DNA from 3 places in the Metabacillus sp. B2-18 genome. Region 1 is predicted to be linked to each of the others. Evidence: a T-box and tRNA genes for the amino acid it is inferred to sense, from the RefSeq annotation. Region 1 holds a T-box; the other regions hold tRNA genes.
The links. The T-box of region 1 lies ahead of thrS (threonine--tRNA ligase). A T-box ahead of a tRNA ligase gene usually reads a tRNA of that ligase, here a tRNA-Thr.

Region 2: it has a tRNA-Thr gene. The T-box ahead of thrS (threonine--tRNA ligase) is inferred to sense a tRNA for this amino acid. The anticodon was not compared.
Region 3: it has a tRNA-Thr gene. The T-box ahead of thrS (threonine--tRNA ligase) is inferred to sense a tRNA for this amino acid. The anticodon was not compared.

The regions. Positions count from the first base shown of each region.
Region 1 is NZ_CP088245.1:2,354,621-2,356,867, forward strand. It holds gene thrS (threonine--tRNA ligase) at 1-864, opposite strand, end outside; T-box leader at 913-1,137, opposite strand; T-box leader at 1,172-1,391, opposite strand; T-box leader at 1,428-1,648, opposite strand; gene LPC09_RS11880 (YibE/F family protein) at 1,834-2,247, shown strand, end outside.
Region 2 is NZ_CP088245.1:97,971-100,217, reverse strand. It holds rRNA gene LPC09_RS00540 (16S ribosomal RNA) at 1-375, opposite strand, end outside; tRNA gene LPC09_RS00535 (tRNA-Ala) at 546-621, opposite strand; tRNA gene LPC09_RS00530 (tRNA-Pro) at 635-711, opposite strand; tRNA gene LPC09_RS00525 (tRNA-Arg) at 716-792, opposite strand; tRNA gene LPC09_RS00520 (tRNA-Leu) at 822-910, opposite strand; tRNA gene LPC09_RS00515 (tRNA-Gly) at 920-994, opposite strand; tRNA gene LPC09_RS00510 (tRNA-Leu) at 1,030-1,115, opposite strand; tRNA gene LPC09_RS00505 (tRNA-Lys) at 1,129-1,204, opposite strand; tRNA gene LPC09_RS00500 (tRNA-Thr) at 1,240-1,315, opposite strand; tRNA gene LPC09_RS00495 (tRNA-Val) at 1,352-1,427, opposite strand; rRNA gene rrf (5S ribosomal RNA) at 1,433-1,548, opposite strand; rRNA gene LPC09_RS00485 (23S ribosomal RNA) at 1,811-2,247, opposite strand, start outside.
Region 3 is NZ_CP088245.1:3,882,743-3,884,989, forward strand. It holds tRNA gene LPC09_RS19715 (tRNA-Pro) at 12-88, opposite strand; tRNA gene LPC09_RS19720 (tRNA-Arg) at 193-269, opposite strand; tRNA gene LPC09_RS19725 (tRNA-Leu) at 332-420, opposite strand; tRNA gene LPC09_RS19730 (tRNA-Gly) at 429-503, opposite strand; tRNA gene LPC09_RS19735 (tRNA-Leu) at 541-626, opposite strand; tRNA gene LPC09_RS19740 (tRNA-Lys) at 639-714, opposite strand; tRNA gene LPC09_RS19745 (tRNA-Thr) at 900-975, opposite strand; tRNA gene LPC09_RS19750 (tRNA-Val) at 1,158-1,233, opposite strand; rRNA gene rrf (5S ribosomal RNA) at 1,239-1,354, opposite strand; rRNA gene LPC09_RS19760 (23S ribosomal RNA) at 1,616-2,247, opposite strand, start outside.

The DNA.
Region 1 (2,247 bases):
ATTTTGAAGTTCACGCGAAAACCTTTCAAGTTCATTTCTAATAATCTGGCCATTTCGTAAATAAAATGGCATTCCTGGTGCTTCCTCTGAGAACATAAACAGCTCTAATTGTTTTCCTAGCTTTCGATGATCTCGTTTTGCTGCTTCTTCTAAATAAAAGAGATAATCCTTTAAGTCGTTTTTCTTTTTAAAGGCCACTCCATAAACTCGTTGAAGCACATCATTCTGGTTATCGCCTCTCCAGTAGGCACCTGATACACGAGTTAATTTAAATGCTTTTATAAAACCAGTTGATGGAAGATGTGGACCACGGCAAAGATCAATAAATTCACCTTGTTGATATAGTGACAGCTTTTCATTTTTCGGAATATCTTTTAAAATTTCTACCTTGTAATTCTCTCCCTTTTCTAAAAAAAGCTTTTCTGCTTCATCATAAGAAACTTCAATTCGTTTAATCTCTAAGTTTTCTTTGATGATGTTTTCCATCTCTTTTTCAATTTTTTCTAAATCATTTGATGTTAAGCTAAGCTCCTCCAGATTCATATCATAATAAAAACCATCCTCAATCACTGAACCAATTCCTAATTTTACATTTCCAAATACTCTTTTCACCGCTTGAGCCAACACATGTGCAGTTGAATGCCTTAGGATTTGCAAACCTTCTTCACTATCAAGAGTTAAAATTGAAACTTTTGCATCTTGTTCAAGTTTGTAGCTGAGATCAACCAAATGATTATTCACTTTCCCTGCTACCGCATTCTTTTTTAAACTAGAGCTTATCGATTCAGCTAGCATACTAACAGGAATACCTTTCTGACATTCTTTTATTTTCCCATCTGGTAATTCAATTTTCACAACATTCATCTTAGGTAAACACTCCTTTAATATAATAAAAAACACACTCATCCCTAGAGAAGGGACGAGTGTGTTAGTAACCCGTGGTTCCACCCAATTTCCCATAAGCAAAAACACTTATGGCTTTGGAGCTGTAACGTAGCCTAGACGATATCAGATACTACTTTTCCCTGATATAGCTCAGAAGGTGGTAAATGATTTTCCTAAGTTAGGAAGGTCACAGCATTTCCTTCCCTCTCTGGAAACCGTAAAAATCATTCATGTCCTCATCGCAGCTTTTTTCTTTAGTAAAATAAAAACGCACTCATCCCTCATAACAAGGGACGAGTGCGTTTTACCCGTGGTTCCACCCAATTTCCCATAAGCAAAAACACCTATGGCTCTGGAGCTGTAACGTAGCCTAAACGATATCAGATACTTGCTTTCCCTGATATAGCTCTAAGGTGGTAAATGACCTTCCTAAGTTAGGGAGTCACAGCATTTCTCCCCTCTCTGAAAACCGTAAACATCATTCATGTCCTTTTCATAGCATTGTATTATTTTTGGAAAACAAAAAACACACCCATCCCTGTACAAGGGACGAGTGTGTTATAACCCGTGGTTCCACCCAATTTCCCACAAGCAAAACACTCATGGCTATGGTGCTGTAACGTAGCATATACGGTATTGGATACTAATTTCCCCAATACAGCTCAAAGGTGGTAAACTACTTTACTGCGTTAGGAAGCTCTCAGCATATCTTCCCTCTCTGGAAACCGTTTAAAGTAACTCATGTCCTTATCATTGCGTTCAAAAGTAAAATTCGGATTTGATTGATTTTGATACTACAATAAAATGGAAAGAAATGCAAGAAATAATTTTCTATTTTGATTGAGACTAGAATAGTTCTTGACGGTAAAAAAACAATCCTGTTATTCTATGTCCATTGCTTACAATTACATATTACTAGTTCATAACGGAGGTTTACTTTTGAAAGATATGTCTAGGCAAATCATTTTTTATACTCTTTTAGTATTTTTCTTTATTGTTTCTATGTTTTTTGTACATAATAACTACTCTTTTTATGATCAACCTATTGCTAAAATTACTAAAACTCATTTAGTCGAAACAACTGAGACGGTCGATCCTCACGAAAATGTTGATAAGCTTTTTACTCAGCATATAGAAGCAGTGATAAAAAACGGAGAACATCGAGGAGAAACTATTTCCTTAACAAATGAGTATTCATCATCTGGAGCATATGATCAAAAATTCGAAGCTGGAAATGAATTGTTTATTTCGATAGATACAGAGGAAAGTTCGACTTTAACTGGAACGATCAAAGATGTAAAGCGTGATAAATATGTTGTATTCATAGCATGGATTTTCATCTTTACTCTACTGATTGTCGGG
Region 2 (2,247 bases), 2.3 Mb from region 1:
GAAGATTCCCTACTGCTGCCTCCCGTAGGAGTCTGGGCCGTGTCTCAGTCCCAGTGTGGCCGATCACCCTCTCAGGTCGGCTACGCATCGTCGCCTTGGTGAGCCGTTACCTCACCAACTAGCTAATGCGCCGCGGGTCCATCTGTAAGTGACAGCCGAAGCCGTCTTTCAATTTTGAACCATGCGGTTCAAAATATTATCCGGTATTAGCTCCGGTTTCCCGGAGTTATCCCAATCTTACAGGCAGGTTACCCACGTGTTACTCACCCGTCCGCCGCTAACCTCAGGGAGCAAGCTCCCATTGGTTCGCTCGACTTGCATGTATTAGGCACGCCGCCAGCGTTCGTCCTGAGCCAGGATCAAACTCTCCAATAAAGAGTTGATATAGCTCATAAAAGTTTGTACTATATAGTACGTTTTTTGTTAATCGAAATTAACATTTGCACGCTTGGTTTTGTTTAGTTTTCAAAGATCATTGTTTAACAACAACTTTATTATAATATCATTCTCATTTGAGAAAAGCAAGATATTTTTTTAAAAAGTTTTGGTGGAGCCTAGCGGGATCGAACCGCTGACCTCCTGCGTGCAAAGCAGGCGCTCTCCCAGCTGAGCTAAGGCCCCGTAATTTAGTTAATGGTCGGGAAGACAGGATTCGAACCTGCGACCCCTTGGTCCCAAACCAAGTGCTCTACCAAGCTGAGCTACTTCCCGAATATGGCGCGCCCGAGAGGAGTCGAACCCCTAACCTTTTGATCCGTAGTCAAACGCTCTATCCAATTGAGCTACGGGCGCTAATAATCTAAATTGAATTATAAAAACTATGGTGCCGAGGACCGGAATCGAACCGGTACGGTAGTCACCTACCGCAGGATTTTAAGTCCTGTGCGTCTGCCAGTTCCGCCACCCCGGCACTTACTATTGGAGCGGAAGACGGGATTCGAACCCGCGACCCCCACCTTGGCAAGGTGGTGTTCTACCACTGAACTACTTCCGCATATTAGATAATTAATTTTATCATTGCAAAAAATCTGGTGCGGGTGAAGGGACTTGAACCCCCACGTCATAAAGACACTAGATCCTAAGTCTAGCGCGTCTGCCAATTCCGCCACACCCGCAAGGTGTGTTAAATGGTGAGCCATGAAGGACTCGAACCTTCGACCCTCTGATTAAAAGTCAGATGCTCTACCAACTGAGCTAATGGCTCATTTAAGAAATGAGTAATATTATTAATAAAATGAATGGTGCCGGCGAGAGGACTTGAACCCCCAACCTACTGATTACAAGTCAGTTGCTCTACCAGTTGAGCTACACCGGCATATGGTAAGTTATTTTCGCTGGCGCGAAAAAACTATGGTGGAGGATGACGGGATCGAACCGCCGACCCCCTGCTTGTAAGGCAGGTGCTCTCCCAGCTGAGCTAATCCTCCATTATACCTGGCAACGTCCTACTCTCACAGGGGGAAACCCCCAACTACCATCGGCGCTGAAGAGCTTAACTTCCGTGTTCGGCATGGGAACGGGTGTGACCTCTTCGCCATCATTACCAGATATCTCATTCAATTTTAGCGACAAAAACTATTATATAATATTCTGTCGAAAAATCAATATATTTTTTGAAGAAAATATATTCCTTCAAAACTAGATAACGATTTACAATTCAATTCACGACTGAGTTTAACGTTCTTACATGTCCAGCTCCAGAAGCTAAATCCTACGGTAATTTCACTCTCTCGAAGAAGTCAAAGAACGACTTCATCTCGATCGCTCCAATTCCCTATGGATTTGAACGAGCTTCTTCCGCTTTTCTATTTAGGTTAAGTCCTCGATCGATTAGTATCAGTCAGCTCCACACGTCACCGCGCTTCCACCTCTGACCTATCAACCTGATCATCTTTCAGGGATCTTACTCACTAATGTGATGGGAAATCTCATCTTGAGGGGGGCTTCATGCTTAGATGCTTTCAGCACTTATCCCTTCCGCACATAGCTACCCAGCTATGCCTTTGGCAAGACAACTGGTACACCAGCGGTGCGTCCATCCCGGTCCTCTCGTACTAAGGACAGCTCCTCTCAAATTTCCTACGCCCACGACGGATAGGGACCGAACTGTCTCACGACGTTCTGAACCCAGCTCGCGTACCGCTTTAATGGGCGAACAGCCCAACCCTTGGGACCGACTACAGCCCCAGGATGCGATGAGCCGACATCGAGGTGCCAAACCTCCCCGTCGATGTGGACTCTTGGGGG
Region 3 (2,247 bases), 1.5 Mb from region 1:
AGATCAATTAATGGTCGGGAAGACAGGATTCGAACCTGCGACCCCTTGGTCCCAAACCAAGTGCTCTACCAAGCTGAGCTACTTCCCGTTCTAGAATTCAGAGGTGGGATTTGGGAGGTCAGAGACTTTATTGTTGCTTTAGAGCGAAAAGTTTATTCTCGCTTCTGACTTCTGATTTCTCACTTCTATACTTGGCGCGCCCGAGAGGAGTCGAACCCCTAACCTTTTGATCCGTAGTCAAACGCTCTATCCAATTGAGCTACGGGCGCTAATAATCTAAATTAATCTATAAAGATTAAGGTAAGTTATTTTCGCTAGCGCGAAAAAACTATGGTGCCGAGGACCGGAATCGAACCGGTACGGTAGTCACCTACCGCAGGATTTTAAGTCCTGTGCGTCTGCCAGTTCCGCCACCCCGGCACTGTCTTTGGAGCGGAAGACGGGATTCGAACCCGCGACCCCCACCTTGGCAAGGTGGTGTTCTACCACTGAACTACTTCCGCAATATTGTTAGTTATTTTCGCTAACGCGAAAAAACTTTGGTGCGGGTGAAGGGACTTGAACCCCCACGTCACAAGGACACTAGATCCTAAGTCTAGCGCGTCTGCCAATTCCGCCACACCCGCAAGGTGTGTAAATGGTGAGCCATGAAGGACTCGAACCTTCGACCCTCTGATTAAAAGTCAGATGCTCTACCAACTGAGCTAATGGCTCATTTCATAATGAGTAATAATATTAAATTTATCTCTTGTTATAGACACCCAAATTTCAGTAAGCTTATTCAAGCTGTAGCTCAATTTGTGTGCTGATGTAAAGCTTCGACGCATATTCGTTCGTGCTCTACCAACTGAGCTAATGGCTCATTTTATAATGAGTTGTATATTATTAATAAAATAAAATGGTGCCGGCGAGAGGACTTGAACCCCCAACCTACTGATTACAAGTCAGTTGCTCTACCAGTTGAGCTACACCGGCATTGGTATAGATGTATATAAGGTTTTATCTTACTTACCAGTCACCCAAATCTCAGAAAGATTATTCAAGTAGCAGCTCGATTTGTGTGCTGAAGCAGGAGCTTCGAAGCATATTCGATCGTGCTCTACCAGTTGAGCTACACCGGCATATGGTAAGTTATTTTCGCTGGCGCGAAAAAACTATGGTGGAGGATGACGGGATCGAACCGCCGACCCCCTGCTTGTAAGGCAGGTGCTCTCCCAGCTGAGCTAATCCTCCATTATACCTGGCAACGTCCTACTCTCACAGGGGGAAACCCCCAACTACCATCGGCGCTGAAGAGCTTAACTTCCGTGTTCGGCATGGGAACGGGTGTGACCTCTTCGCCATCATTACCAGATATATAATATGACCTTTAGCGACAAAATCTATTATATAATATTTTATCGAAAAATCAATATGTTTTTTAAAGAAAATATATTCCTTCAAAACTAGATAACGAATCACAATTCAATTCACTACTGAGTTTACGTTTTTACATGTCCAGCTCCAGAAGCTAAATCCTACGGCAATTTCACTCTCTCGAAGAAGTCAAAGAACGACTTCATCTCGATCGCTCCAATTCCCTATGGATTTGAACGAGCTTCTTCCGCTTTTCTAATAGGTTAAGTCCTCGATCGATTAGTATCAGTCAGCTCCACACGTCACCGCGCTTCCACCTCTGACCTATCAACCTGATCATCTTTCAGGGATCTTACTCACTAATGTGATGGGAAATCTCATCTTGAGGGGGGCTTCATGCTTAGATGCTTTCAGCACTTATCCCTTCCGCACATAGCTACCCAGCTATGCCTTTGGCAAGACAACTGGTACACCAGCGGTGCGTCCATCCCGGTCCTCTCGTACTAAGGACAGCTCCTCTCAAATTTCCTACGCCCACGACGGATAGGGACCGAACTGTCTCACGACGTTCTGAACCCAGCTCGCGTACCGCTTTAATGGGCGAACAGCCCAACCCTTGGGACCGACTACAGCCCCAGGATGCGATGAGCCGACATCGAGGTGCCAAACCTCCCCGTCGATGTGGACTCTTGGGGGAGATAAGCCTGTTATCCCCGGGGTAGCTTTTATCCGTTGAGCGATGGCCCTTCCATGCGGAACCACCGGATCACTAAGCCCGACTTTCGTCCCTGCTCGACTTGTAGGTCTCGCAGTCAAGCTCCCTTGTGCCTTTACACTCTACGAATGATTTCCAACCATTCTGAGGGAACCTTTGGGCGCCTCCGTTACATT